DNA from 2 places in the Scandinavium sp. UTDF21-P1B genome. Region 1 is predicted to be linked to the other one. Evidence: predicted binding sites of a transcription regulator. Region 1 holds the regulator's gene; the other holds the start of a gene.
What was found. Region 1 encodes PhoB, which activates phosphate uptake and scavenging genes when phosphate is short. Its sites were predicted from a motif close to CTGTCATAAAACTGNCNNAT; they were not measured.
Positions count from the first base shown of each region.

Region 1 (7,443 bases):
GCGTCAGCGACGCCTGATCGTCCTGAAAGCGCAGCCACAGCGGGCGCAGCCTGTCGGCGGGCTGTGCCAGGGCGAGGGCTTCCAGCCGCGGCCGGGCGGCGTTTAATGCATCCTGTGCCGCGGCGAGCGCTGTCTGTGAGCGAAGCTGTGCGTCCTGCATTTCCGCTTCGCGCGTTAGCCACTGCTGCCAGAGCTGGACGCGCTGCTGCTCCGCCTGGTGCTGTTTCTCCTCGTCAGTAAGCGCCTGCAAACGTTGCTGCAGCGCCTGCTGCTGCTCTTCCGTCAGTAAAATCATACCGGAAGCCTGCGCCTGGCATTTTTCCAGTTCGGTTTTGGCTTCTTTATGTTTCTCAAATACTCTCGCCGAAATCTGGCCATAAATTTCGGTGCCGGTCAGCTCTTCCAGCAGCTCAGCACGCTCTTTCGGCTTGGCATTGAGGAAAGCGGCAAACTGGCCCTGGGAGAGCATCATGGAGCGGGTGAAGCGGCCATAGTCGAGACCGGTGAGTGAGGCGGTCAACTCCAGCTTATCTTTGACTTTTTCTGCCAGAATTTTGCCGTCTTCACAGCGGGCCAGCTCCACGCGCGGGGCCTGGAGATTGCCGTCTGGCTGATTTCTGGCACGGTTCTGGCTCCAGAAGGCGCGATAGGCCACGCCTTTCACTTCAAACTCCACTTCCGCGAGGCACTCGGCGGTATCGCGGGTCATCAGGTCGTTTTGCGACTGCGACAGCGTACTGAGGCGCGGCGTTTCGTGGTACAGCGCAAGGCAAATGGCATCCAGCAGCGTGGTTTTGCCCGCGCCCGTTGGCCCGGTAATCGCGAACAGGCCGTTGCTGGCAAACGGTTCAGCGGTGAAATCAATCTTCCATTCGCCCTTCAGCGAACTGAGGTTTTTCAGCCGCAGGCTCAGGATTTTCATGGCTGTTCCTCCCCGGAAAGTTCGCTCAGGGTTTCGGCGAAAAGCTGGTGCAGGCGTTGCTCCTGCGGGGCTTCCAGCGCTTCCAGCGCCAGACGTCGCTCAAAAACGTCTTCGACTTTCAGTTCGCTCAGCGTTTCGCGATGCTCGTTTGCCAGGATGCGCTCGCGCTGTTCGCGGCTGCGGCGAACCAGCAATATCTCGACGGGTAAATCATCGGTCAGCGCCTGAATTTTGCGCTGAATATCGTGCAGATATTCGTCGCTGGTGATTTCGATATCGAGCCACACCGGTGAGGCGGGATCGGCGTCGCGCCACTGTTCCAGCTGCTGGCTGATGCTGGCGAAATCGCCTTTCAGCACGCTCAGCTTTTGCGTAACGGGCACCTCGAGCGGCTCCACGCTTTCCAGCCTGCCTTCGCTGAAATGCACCAGGTTGACGGTTTTGGCTTTACCGGTTTCATCAAAGCTCAGGGAAATCGGCGAGCCGCAGTAGCGAATGTGCTCCGTGCCACCAATTTTTTGCGCACGGTGAATGTGGCCCAGCGCGATGTAGTCGACGGGGGGGAAATTCTGCGCCGGGAAGGCGTCAAGCGTGCCGATATAGATGTCACGCACCGCGTCACTTTTGCTGGCACCGACGGTGGTCAGATGGCCGCTGGCGATGATTGGCAAAGGGCGCTCGCCCCGCAGTTCGCATGCCTGCTGATACTGCTGCTGATAGTAGTTCGTGATCGCCTGTAATAAATGCTGCTGCTTTTCCCCCGCCGATGCACCCGCCTGGCTGACGATAACATCGCGCGGGCGCAGGAACGGAACCGGGCAGAGAATGGCGCCAGGCTTGCCGTCGCGGCACTTCAGTTCGCAGGGCGGTGTGCCGCTGCCCGCCACCACCAGGGTGTTGAGAAACGCCAGAATATCGCGGGACTCGTTGAGCGTGGCGACGGAGTCGTGGTTGCCCGCCAGCACCACCAGCTGGCAGCCGGTCTGCTGGAGCTTCACCACAAAGCGGTTGTAAAGTTCGCGCGCGTAGCTCGGCGGCGAACCGGTATCGAAGATGTCGCCCGCCACGATAATGGCATCTGCCTCTTGCGCCTCTGCGGTGTTCAACAGCCAGTCGAGAAACGCCTCGTGTTCGGCGGCGCGGCTTTTACTGTAAAAGTTCTGGCCAAGGTGCCAGTCAGAGGTATGGAGGATGCGCATTAAGGTGGCCTGTGGCAAAAAAGCGTGACGGCAAGTATAAACGGTTACGGATATCAGGGCGATGACGTGTTTTTCGGTGTCATAATTGAAAAAAACACTATCATAAATCTGTCACAAATCTGACGCATAATGACGCCGCATGATACGCATATGATTAATAAACAGGATAAATAATGGCGAGACGTATTCTGGTCGTTGAAGATGAAGCCCCGATTCGCGAGATGGTCTGCTTCGTCCTGGAGCAAAATGGCTTTCAGCCTGTAGAAGCCGAAGATTTTGACGGTGCCGTGAATCAGCTCAATGAGCCGTGGCCGGATTTAGTCCTGCTGGACTGGATGCTGCCGGGCGGTTCAGGCATTCAGTTTATTAAGCATCTTAAGCGTGAAGCGCTGACGCGTGATATTCCAGTGGTCATGCTGACCGCGCGAGGTGAAGAAGAAGATCGCGTGCGGGGTCTGGAAACCGGCGCAGATGATTACATCACCAAACCGTTTTCCCCGAAAGAGCTGGTGGCGCGCATCAAAGCCGTGATGCGCCGCATTTCGCCGATGGCGGTTGAAGAGGTGATTGAGATGCAGGGCCTGAGCCTCGACCCGTCCTCTCATCGCGTCATGACTGGTGAAAACCCGCTGGACATGGGGCCAACGGAATTTAAGCTCCTGCACTTCTTTATGACGCACCCGGAGCGCGTCTACAGCCGCGAACAGCTGTTGAACAACGTCTGGGGCACCAACGTTTATGTGGAAGATCGTACGGTGGACGTGCACATTCGCCGTCTGCGTAAAGCGCTGGAACACAGCGGTCACGACCGGATGGTGCAGACCGTCCGCGGCACGGGCTATCGTTTCTCCGCCCGTTTCTGACAATTGACTGGAGTGTGACCCGTGCTGGAACGGCTGTCATGGAAAAGGCTGGTTTTTGAGCTCATCCTCTGTTGTATACCGGCCCTGATCCTCGGGGCTTTTTTCGGCTATCTGCCGTGGTTTCTGCTGGCGGCCGTCACCGGACTGCTGATCTGGCATTTCTGGAATTTGCTTCAGCTTTCGTGGTGGCTTTGGGTCGACAGGAGTATGACGCCGCCGCCGGGTAAAGGAAGCTGGGAGCCGCTGCTTTACGGTCTGCATCAGATGCAGATGCGTAATAAAAAGCGTCGCCGTGAGCTGGGGAGCCTGATAAAGCGTTTTCGCAGCGGGGCGGAATCGTTGCCTGATGCGGTGGTGCTGATTACGGAAGAGGGATCGATGTTCTGGTGTAACGGCCTGGCTCAGCAGACGCTCAACCTGCGCTGGCCGGACGACAGCGGTCAGAACATCCTCAACCTGCTGCGCTACCCGGAATTTTCCCGCTACCTGAAATCCCGCGATTTCACCAAACCGCTCAATCTGGTGCTCAACACCGGGCGTCATCTGGAAATCCGCGTGATGCCCTACAGCGAAAAACAGCTACTGCTGGTTGCGCGTGACGTCACCCAGATGCACCAGCTGGAAGGTGCGCGGCGTAATTTCTTCGCCAACGTGAGCCACGAGCTGCGCACGCCACTCACGGTGTTGCAGGGCTATCTGGAGATGATGCAGGAGCAAACGCTGGAGGGCGCACCGCGCGAAAAAGCGCTGCACACTATGCGTGAGCAGACGCAGCGCATGGAAGGGCTGGTGCGTCAGCTGTTAACGCTGTCGCGCATTGAGGCCGCACCGCTGGCCGCGCTGAATGAGCGTATCGATGTGCCCATGATGCTGCGCGTGGTTGAACGTGAAGCGCAAACCCTCAGCCACAAAAAGCACATTCTGCATTTTGAGATTGATGATTCGCTGCTGGCTTTGGGTAGCGAAGAACAACTGCGCAGCGCGATGTCGAATCTGGTGTACAACGCGGTGAACCATACGCCGGAGGGCACGGAGATAGTGGTGCGCTGGCAGCGTGCTCCGCACGGAGCGCAGTTCAGCGTGGAAGATAACGGGCCAGGCATTGCGGCCGAGCATATTCCACGGCTGACCGAACGTTTTTACCGTGTTGATAAAGCGCGCTCCCGGCAGACAGGCGGCAGCGGGTTGGGGCTTGCGATTGTGAAGCATGCGGTTAATCACCATGACAGCCGACTCGATATTGAAAGTATTCCAGGCAAGATGACGCGCTTTAGCTTTGTGCTGCCGGAACGTTTGGTTGCCAATAAAAGTGCCTGAAGAGCTGTCTGGAAGGATTGGTTGACAAAGACCGGCGAAAGCCGGTTTTTTATCTTTCCGGTCGGCCAAACGGCGAATAATTATTAATCGTCTGCTGCTTTTTTGTTCGCATGATTAGCCAGAGGTTTTTCGCATATATGGTTGTTCATGCTACATGCGAATTAGTTGTTGCTATAATCCTCTGGTTTTACGATCCCTTGTTGCATTAAAACGTTATAAGCGTTTAAATTGCCCCCCATGCAGTCGCAGTCTGACTGCCTTCACGCGATAAACCCAATAACTATTCTTTTCGCGTGAACATCGGGAGTGTTTCCCACTGTATGACACGCTTTCACCGTTGTTCTGTTCCGCAGGAATAAGTACGACGTTTTGACATTCAACACCACATCCACAGGCAGTAAAGAGTTTATGACCCATCAGTTAAAATCTCGCGATATCATCGCGTTGGGCTTTATGACCTTTGCGTTGTTCGTTGGCGCGGGCAACATTATCTTCCCTCCTATGGTCGGCCTGCAGGCTGGCGAACATGTCTGGACGGCGGCGATCGGCTTTCTGATTACCGGTGTGGGCCTGCCTGTGCTGACGATTATCGCGCTGGCGAAAGTGGGTGGTGGCGTAGACAACCTCAGTACCCCGATTGGTAAAGTGGCGGGCGTTCTGCTGGCAGTGGTGTGCTATCTGGCTGTGGGGCCGTTGTTCGCCACGCCGCGCACCGCAACGGTTTCTTTCGAAGTGGGGATCGCCCCGCTGACTGGTGATGGCGCGCTGCCGCTGTTCCTCTACAGCCTTGTCTATTTTGCGCTGGTGATTCTGGTTTCCCTCTATCCGGGCAAACTGCTGGATACCGTTGGCAACTTCCTGGCTCCGCTGAAAATCATTGCCCTCGTGGTGCTGGCCGTGGCGGCTATCATGTGGCCTGCGGGCCCAATCAGCCACGCGCTGGAAGCCTATCAGACTGCGCCGTTCTCTAACGGTTTCGTTAATGGCTATCTGACGATGGATACCCTCGGTGCGATGGTGTTCGGCATTGTTATCGTGAATGCCGCACGCTCCCGTGGCGTGAGTGAAGCGCGCCTGCTGACCCGTTATACCGTGTGGGCGGGCCTGATGGCGGGCGTTGGCCTGACGCTGCTGTACCTGGCGCTGTTCCGTCTGGGTTCCGACAGCGCATCGCTTGTCGATCAGAACGCCAACGGCGCAACTATTCTGCACGCGTACGTTCAGCACACCTTTGGTGGCGCAGGCAGCTTCCTGCTGGCGGCGCTGATCTTCCTGGCCTGTATGGTGACTGCGGTGGGCCTGACCACAGCATGCGCCGAGTTCTTCTCTCAGTACCTGCCGCTTTCTTACAAAACGCTGGTCTTCATCCTTGGCATCTTCTCGATGGTGGTGTCCAATCTGGGCCTGAGCCACCTGATTCAGATTTCCATTCCGGTGCTCACCGCGATTTATCCGCCATGTATTGCACTGGTAGTATTAAGCTTTACCCGCGGTTGGTGGCATAATTCGACCCGCGTGATCGCCCCGGCAATGTTCATCAGCCTGGTGTTCGGCTTGCTGGATGGCGTGAAAGCCTCCGTGTTTGCTGATATCCTTCCCGGCTGGACCGCGCATCTGCCGCTGGCACAGCAGGGTCTTGCATGGCTGATGCCAACGATTGTCGCCGCCGTGCTGGCGATGGGATGGGATCGCGCAGCAGGTCGTCAGGTAACCTCCAGCGCGCATTAATTAGCGGGCGAGGATTGAAATTAACCACGGGGCCATCGGCTCCGTGGTTTTGTTTTTGTTAAGGCAGTGGAATTCATGGCAACAGATAACAAGCTAAAGCGTGGGCTTACCGCCCGTCACATCCGCTTTATGGCGCTCGGTTCGGCTATCGGCACCGGTCTTTTTTATGGCTCGGCAGACGCCATTAAAATGGCCGGTCCCAGCGTGCTGCTGGCGTACCTCATCGGCGGCGTGGCCGCTTACATCATCATGCGTGCGCTCGGCGAAATGTCGGTGCACAACCCGTCTGCCAGCTCTTTTTCCCGCTACGCGCAGGAAAACTTAGGCCCGCTTGCAGGCCACATCACCGGCTGGACCTACTGCTTTGAAATCCTGATTGTCGCCATTGCTGACGTCACGGCGTTCGGCATCTACATGGGCGTCTGGTTCCCGGCTGTGCCGCACTGGATTTGGGTGCTGAGCGTGGTGCTGCTGATTTGTGCCATTAATCTGATGAGCGTGAAGGTCTTCGGCGAGCTGGAATTCTGGTTTTCGTTCTTTAAGGTTGCCACCATCATCGTGATGATCGTTGCCGGGTTTGGCATCATCATCTGGGGGATCGGCAACGGCGGGCAGCCGACGGGTATTCACAACCTCTGGAGCAACGGCGGCTTCTTCAGCAACGGCTGGATCGGGATGGTGATGTCCTTGCAGATGGTGATGTTCGCCTACGGCGGGATTGAAATCATCGGCATTACTGCCGGTGAGGCGAAAGACCCGGAGAAATCTATTCCGCGCGCTATCAATTCGGTACCCATGCGTATTCTGGTGTTCTATGTGGGCACGCTGTTTGTGATCATGTCGATTTACCCGTGGAACCAGGTCGGCACCAACGGCAGCCCGTTCGTGATGACCTTCCAGCATATGGGCATTACTTTTGCGGCCAGCATCCTGAACTTCGTGGTGCTGACGGCTTCGCTTTCCGCGATTAACTCTGACGTCTTCGGCGTGGGGCGCATGCTGCACGGCATGGCGGAGCAGGGCAGCGCGCCGAAGGTGTTCGCCAAAACCTCGCGTCGCGGCGTGCCGTGGGTGACGGTGGCGGTGATGACCATTGCTCTGCTGCTGGCGGTCTACCTGAACTACATCATGCCCGAAAACGTCTTCCTGGTGATTGCATCGCTCGCGACGTTCGCCACCGTCTGGGTGTGGATCATGATCCTGCTGTCGCAAATTGCCTTCCGTCGTCGCCTGTCGCCGGAAGAAGTGAAGAATCTTAAATTCAGGGTGCCTGGCGGCGTATTTACCACCGTTGTCGGTCTGCTGTTCCTGGTCTTTATCATTGTGCTGATTGGCTGGCATCCGGATACCCGTATTTCGCTTTACGTCGGCTTCGCGTGGATTGTGCTGCTGCTGATTGGCTGGCAGTTTAAGG
Region 1 is NZ_JBFLVD010000005.1:179,813-187,255, reverse strand. It holds gene sbcC (exonuclease subunit SbcC) at 1-922, opposite strand, end outside; gene sbcD (exonuclease subunit SbcD) at 919-2,121, opposite strand; gene phoB (phosphate response regulator transcription factor PhoB) at 2,295-2,984, shown strand; gene phoR (phosphate regulon sensor histidine kinase PhoR) at 3,006-4,301, shown strand; gene brnQ (branched-chain amino acid transporter carrier protein BrnQ) at 4,710-6,029, shown strand; gene proY (proline-specific permease ProY) at 6,105-7,443, shown strand, end outside.

Region 2 (7,443 bases), on a different contig from region 1:
CCCCGCGCAATACCGAACAGTTCAATACCGAAATGAGCCTGTCTCTGGAAGGTATCGGTGCGGTACTGCAAATGGATGATGACTATACGGTCATTAACTCCATGGTGGCAGGCGGCCCTGCGGCGAAGAGCAAAGCGATAAGCGTTGGCGATCGTATCGTTGGCGTCGGCCAGACCGGTAAAGCGATGGTTGATGTGATCGGCTGGCGTCTGGACGACGTGGTTGCGTTGATCAAAGGTCCTAAAGGCAGCAAGGTGCGTCTGGAAGTGTTGCCTGCTGGCAAAGGAACCAAAACCCGCATCGTGACGCTGACGCGCGAACGTATTCGTCTTGAAGATCGCGCCGTGAAGATGTCGGTGAAAAATGTCGGCAAAGACAAAGTTGGCGTGCTGGATATTCCCGGCTTTTACGTGGGCCTGACGGACGACGTGAAAGTTCAGCTTCAGAAGCTGGAAAAACAGAACGTAAGCAGCATTGTTATCGATCTGCGCAGCAACGGCGGTGGTGCACTGACGGAAGCCGTTTCGCTTTCCGGCCTGTTCATTCCATCTGGTCCCGTAGTGCAGGTGCGTGATAACAACGGTAAAGTGCGTGAAGACAGCGATACCGATGGCGTGGTGTATTACAAAGGCCCGCTGGTGGTGCTTGTTGACCGCTTCAGCGCCTCGGCATCAGAAATCTTTGCTGCGGCAATGCAGGACTACGGCCGTGCGCTGATCGTCGGTGAACCAACCTTCGGGAAAGGCACCGTGCAGCAGTATCGCTCGCTTAACCGTATCTACGATCAGATGCTGCGCCCTGAGTGGCCGGCGTTGGGTTCCGTACAGTACACCATCCAGAAGTTCTACCGTATCAACGGCGGCAGTACGCAGCGTAAAGGTGTTACGCCGGATATCATGATGCCGACAGGCAGCGAAGAGACGGAAACCGGCGAGAAGTTCGAAGATAACGCTCTGCCGTGGGACAGCATCAATGCTGCAACCTACGTCAAAACGGGTGATATGACGCCGTTTGGTCCGGAACTGCTGAAGCTGCATAACGATCGTATCGCCAAAGATCCGGAGTTCCAGTACATCATCAAAGATATTGCACGCTTTAACGCGCTCAAAGCGCGTCGCAATATCGCCTCACTGAATTACGCTCAGCGTGAGAAAGAGAATGAGGAAGATGACGAAACTCGCCTGGCGCGCATCAACGATCGCTACAAGCGTGAAGGTAAGCCGCTGCTGAAAAAACTCGACGATCTGCCGAAGGATTATCAGGAGCCGGATCCGTATCTGGATGAAACCGTTCATATTGCCGATGACCTCGCCGGTATGGAAAAAGAGAGTCCAGCGGTAACCCCTCCCGCAAGTAAATAACCTCCTACAGGCACAAGAAATTGTGCCTGTTTTTTTATCTGCCTTTTAAACGCGTCAGCGAGTTGCAACATAATGTAAAGTTGTGTCTTTCTCGTGACTTAGCGCCCTCTGATAGTTGAAAATCCTCGTAAGACCCATACGATATGGGTACTCGCATAGTGCGTTTTGTTACAACGAGGTTAAAGAATATTATGATGCGAATCGCGCTTTTCCTGATGACTAACCTGGCGGTTATGGTCGTCTTCGGGCTGGTGCTAAGCCTGACAGGAATTCAGTCAAGCAGCATGACGGGGCTGCTGATTATGGCGCTGCTTTTCGGTTTTGGTGGCTCGATTGTGTCGCTGATGATGTCGAAATGGATGGCGCTGAAATCGGTCGGCGGCGAAGTTATCGAACAGCCACGCAACGAAACTGAGCGCTGGTTAATGAATACCGTCGCACAGCAGGCCCGCCAGGCGGGGATTGCCATGCCGCAGGTTGCGGTATATCACGCGCCGGATATCAACGCTTTTGCAACCGGCGCACGCCGTGATGCATCGCTGGTTGCGGTCAGCACTGGCCTGCTGCAAAACATGAGCCGTGACGAAGCCGAAGCGGTTATCGCACACGAAATCAGCCACATCGCCAACGGTGACATGGTGACGATGACCCTGATCCAGGGCGTCGTGAACACCTTTGTGATTTTCATTTCCCGCGTTATCGCCCAGATTGCCGCAGGTTTCCTTGGCGGAAACCGCGATGATGGGGAGAGCAGCAATGGTAACCCGCTGATTTATTTCGCGGTCGCCACGGTTCTGGAACTGGTGTTCGGTATCCTGGCCAGCATCATCACCATGTGGTTCTCCCGTCATCGTGAGTTCCATGCGGATGCAGGCTCGGCGAAGCTGGTAGGCCGTGAGAAAATGATTGCTGCCCTGCAGCGTCTGAAAACCAGCTATGAACCGCAGGAAGCCAGCAGCATGATGGCGTTTTGCATCAATGGTAAAGCGAAGTCCATGAGCGAACTGTTCATGACGCACCCGCCGCTGGATAAACGTATCGAAGCACTGCGCAGCGGCGAATACCTGAAATAACCGAATTCACAGCACGACACTAAAGCAAAGCGCCTCAATTGAGGCGCTTTTTTTACGTTTGTATTCAGGCAGATACGCGGGGTTGAGTGACGCGCAGCCCGCTGACAATTGCCGCGACAACCGCAAGCGTTCCCGCGAGCAAAAGCGATGTGTGTGTACCATGAGTACCAAACAGGTTGAACATCAGCGCCACCAGCGCTGCGCCGGTACTCTGTCCTAACAATCTCGCTGTACCGAGCATACCGCTGGCACCGCCGCTGCGATGGCGCGGCGCGGCGGAGACAATCGTGTGATTGTTCGGCGACTGGAACAGACCAAAGCCTGCGCCACAGAGCATCATGCGCCAGATGATATCCACATCGTGCGGCGAAGCGGGCAGAAGCGCCAGGGCAAACAAACCGCTCGCCATCACCGCCAGTCCCAATGCGCCGAGCAGGCCCGCGTGCACTTTTTCGATGAGATACCCGGCAAGCGGAGCCATCACCATCGTCGCGAGCGGCCATGGCGTCAGCAGCAGGCCGGTTTCGACTTCGCTTCGTCCCATCACGGATTGCAGGAAGAAGGGCAAAGAAACCAGCGCCAGCATTTGTGCACAGAAAGAGCAGATTGAGGTGCAAATTGAAAGCGAGAAAAGCGGGATGCGCAACAGATCTACCGGCAACAGTGGAACGGGGAGCCGTAGCTGGCGGCGAACGAAGAAGAATCCGACAATCAGCATCACGGCCAGTTCGCCCAGAACCAGCGCTTTTGACTGACCCTGAGCAAATCCGCTCAGCGCAGAGATGAGCAGCCCGAATGTCAGGGCGTTCATAATGGCGCTGGGCAGATCAAAACGTGAGGCCTGGCTGCGGGCCGGGTTGGCGGGCAAAAAACGTACCGCCAGAATAAACGAGACGATCCCCAGCGGCACGTTAATCAGAAACAGCCACTGCCACGATGCCACAGAGAGGATCGCAGCGGCGATAGTCGGCCCTGCCGCTGAGGAGACGGCAACGATAAATGAGTTGATGCCCATCCCGCGGCCCAGAAAGCGCTGCGGATAAATCAGGCGTATTAGCGCGGTATTCACGCTCATCAGCGCAGCACCGCCGAGACCCTGCGCGACTCGAGCCAGGGTCAGCATTTCAAGCGAATGCGACAAAGCACAAACAAGCGAGGTACAGGTAAACACCACCAGGCCATATTTATAGATGCGCCGGTAGCCAAACATATCGCCGAGAAAAGCGAGACTCAGAAGCGATATAACAATCGCTATCTGATAGGCGTTCACAATCCAGATTGACGCTGCAGGAGACGCGTGTAAATCGCTGGCGATCGTGGGAAGCGCAACGTTGGCGATAGCGCCATCGAGAACCGCCATCGAAATACCGAGCACGATCGTCAGAATGGCGCCATAACGTTGCGGCAACGGCAGGCCATCAGGGGCTGTTTTATCCATGTGAAAAATACATCTTCGATGAAATCATTATGCAGGTAATGATTTTAGCATTGATTATTCGGCAGTATGTCGCAGATTTGTAACGAAGTGACAGAAGAGTGATTGCGGTGGAAGGGGCGTGAAATTATAATAAAAACCAGTTCTGATTTTTATAAAACAGTCACGGTGAGGTGATTAATGGCAGTTGCAGATTTGGATAAACAGCCAGATTCTGTCTCTTCTGTATTGAAGGTTTTTGGCATTCTGCAGGCGCTTGGTGAAGAGCGTGAGATAGGGATTACTGAGTTATCGCAGCGCGTGATGATGTCGAAAAGTACGGTTTATCGCTTTTTGCAGACCATGAAGTCTTTGGGTTACGTGGCGCAGGAAGGCGAGTCTGAAAAATACTCCCTGACGCTTAAGCTGTTTGAGCTGGGTGCTCGTTCACTGCAAAACGTCGACCTGATCCGCAGTGCGGATATTCAGATGCGTGAGCTCTCACGCCTGACTAAAGAGACGATCCATTTGGGCGCGCTGGATGAAGACAGCATTGTCTATATCCATAAGATCGACTCAATGTACAACCTGCGTATGTATTCGCGCATTGGTCGTCGTAACCCGCTTTACAGCACGGCTATCGGCAAAGTGCTGTTGGCCTGGCGTGACCGCGAAGAAGTGAAGCAAATTCTTGAACATGTTGAGTACAAGCGCAGCACTGAGCGCACCATTGCCAACACTGAAGAGCTGCTTCCGCTGCTGGATAAAGTTCGCGAGCAGGGATACGGTGAAGATAACGAAGAGCAGGAAGAAGGGCTGCGCTGCATTGGGGTGCCGGTCTTTGACCGTTTTGGCGTGGTGATTGCCGGGTTGAGTATTTCATTCCCGACGCTGCGCTTCTCCGAAGAACGACTGCACGAATATGTCGGCATGCTGCACACGGCGGCGCGTAAAATTTCTGAACAAATGGGATATAACCACTACCCGTTCTGATTCGCAGGCAGAATGCAAAAACGCCGCAGTGAGCGGCGTTTTTTTAGGGATAGCGATGACGATTAACCGTTATCTACCACAACTTTGCTCTTGCGCAGTAATGGGCAATCGGTCAGGCCGATGATACCGCTGTCGCTATGAACATACTGCGCAGTGCTGGTGCCGCGAGCCGTCAGGTATTTACATTGCAGACCCAGACCGCCCACATTTTCATTGCTGCCAATCAATATGCCGTAGCCAGTTAACAGTAAGCCGATCCAGAGTATTGCCAGTACAATAATTGTACGAAGAGTAAAGCGCATCATTAGCCTCAGTATTAGTGCTGTTTATGGGCATTAGGTTAGTTTGTTCACGCTCTGAAACAAGTCGATGATTCCGAAAATGAACTGACTCCTTTACAGTTAGCCGCCGTTTAAGGTTAGCGTGCTAATCTGTTCACAAACAGGTAAAGCGGAGCGTGGAGTGAAAAAATTAAGGTGGGCTGTTCTGATTGTTGTTGTTCTGGTTGTTTGTCTTTTGCTGTGGACTCAGACGATCAACGTGCTTTGCGATCAGGATGTCCAGTTTTTCAGCGGTATCTGCACCATCAATAAATTCATTCCCTGGTAAGCTTTTTTCTTACAGGACATTTCCTTCCTCAGGCCGAGTGATAGAATGATGGCTCCAATTTGAGGTGGTGAAATGGTTGATCTAATGAATGCCGGAATGTTGAATCTGGCCTCCCTGGCGGTCTCTCTGCTGGTGCTGGTTGTTGGCTTGGTGCTATGGTTTTTTGTTAACCGGGCGAGCTCGCGAACGGACGAGCAGATTGAACTTCTGGAAGCTCTGCTGGATCAGCAGAAACGTCAAAACGCCTTACTGCGTCGTCTTTGTGAAGCAAATGAACCGGATAAAGAAGAGCCGGTGAAAGCGGTGGAACAGGATAAGGCGCAGGACGAGGATGATGATTTTATCCGTCTGGTGGCGGAGCGCTGATCGTCTTCCCGGCGGCAGCGCAGGTTACTGCCGGGATACTCATCTGCTATAACCGTTTATTATGAGCTAGCACAAACTCATCTCACACTTTCCTTGCTATTTGCTCCCGAAAGTTGTCAAAAAAATTTAATTCTTTAAAGAATCATCTGACAATCTCTTCCGGTAAATCAGCGAAACGTTTTTATTGCCTCATGATGAGGCAGCACCAGCATATTTTCATTATTCTGGCGCAGCGTCATTTATATTTAATATTCACGACCAGACTGCCATTTATAAGCTATTGGTTCTTCAGATGAAGCATAGTTATGCACAAAAAGCCTGAGTTTAGAAAAATCTTGCGTTTAAGCGCCTGTAATCTGGCGGAAGCGAAGCCGTTGAGCTATCGTAAAAAAGTCGCAAAAGTAACCAGCCTGCGTGGTATTTACTCTGGGCATTAGCAGGCAGGCGGGGCCTGAACGTTCGCATAATTGTGCAGGCGATCGACACTCCGTTCGGCGATCTGTGCGACCGATCGAGACATGTTTAAAAATGGCTTGCCATTATTAACGTTGTATGTGATAACACGTTTTGGGTTAAACGAGGTACAGTTCTGTCTATGTGTGGCATTTTCAGTAAAGAAGTCCTGAGTAAACACGTTGTCGTTGAATACCGCTTCTCTGCCGAACCTTATATTAGTGCCTCATGCAGTAATGTCTCAGTTTTATCTCTGTAAGTGCCCACGGGCGAAGAAAACACTCTAAGGAATTTTGCAAATGGCAAAGATTAAAGGTCAAGTTAAGTGGTTCAACGAGTCTAAAGGTTTTGGTTTCATTACTCCTGCTGACGGCAGCAAAGATGTGTTCGTACACTTCTCTGCAATCCAGGGTAATGGCTTCAAAACTCTGGCTGAAGGCCAGAACGTTGAGTTCGAAATTCAGGATGGCCAGAAAGGCCCTGCAGCGGTTAACGTTACTGCTATCTGATTACGAATCCACTGATCTCATTTGACGTCAGCCATAAAGCCTCGCATCTGTGGGGCTTTTTACGTTTATAACAAAATGTTTCCGTATCCCTTCCTGGTCGCACCTGGTTGCAAAACCACATCATTATTAGCATTGTTTCGCGGTTATCCCGGCCTCTTTTCACGTTAAATCATCAGGTTGTAATTCAAAATCTGGAGCCGGAGTGCAAAACCATCGCCGTCATTTCACCCCCGTCCGTTTTGGACTGGTGTGCTTAGGTATTTGTTGTTGTCTGGGGCTGCTGTTGGCCCGTGTGGGCTGGCTGCAAATTATTTCCCCCGATAACCTGGTGAAGCAGGAGGATATGCGTTCACTTCGTGAGGAGCCGATTGAAGTACCGCGCGGAATGATTACCGATCGGGAAGGGCGACCTTTAGCCGTCAGCGTACCCGTCAGCGCGATATGGGTAGATCCCCAAACGCTTCTGTCAAAAGGTGGCGTCGGCTACGACGACCGCTGGCAGGCTCTTGCCACCGCGCTGCACACCTCGCTTGCCGATCTGACGACCCGCATTTCGCAACACCCGCATTCCCGGTTCCTGTATCTCGCCCGCCAGGTCGATCCGCAGCAGGCGGACTGGATCGATAAGCTGCATTTGCCGGGTATTAATCTGCGCGATGAATCCC
Region 2 is NZ_JBFLVD010000025.1:74,671-82,113, reverse strand. It holds gene prc (carboxy terminal-processing peptidase) at 1-1,361, shown strand, start outside; gene htpX (protease HtpX) at 1,553-2,434, shown strand; gene AB1287_RS18230 (MFS transporter) at 2,499-3,872, opposite strand; gene kdgR (DNA-binding transcriptional regulator KdgR) at 4,050-4,841, shown strand; gene AB1287_RS18220 (YobH family protein) at 4,904-5,143, opposite strand; gene mgrB (PhoP/PhoQ regulator MgrB) at 5,304-5,450, shown strand; gene AB1287_RS18210 (YebO family protein) at 5,523-5,816, shown strand; partial or broken gene AB1287_RS18205 (DUF2627 domain-containing protein) at 6,412-6,556, shown strand; gene cspE (transcription antiterminator/RNA stability regulator CspE) at 6,569-6,778, shown strand; gene ftsI (peptidoglycan glycosyltransferase FtsI) at 6,981-7,443, shown strand, end outside.
Region 2: a site for PhoB is predicted at 3,939-3,958, ahead of kdgR (DNA-binding transcriptional regulator KdgR). Genes of this name have one in related genera too.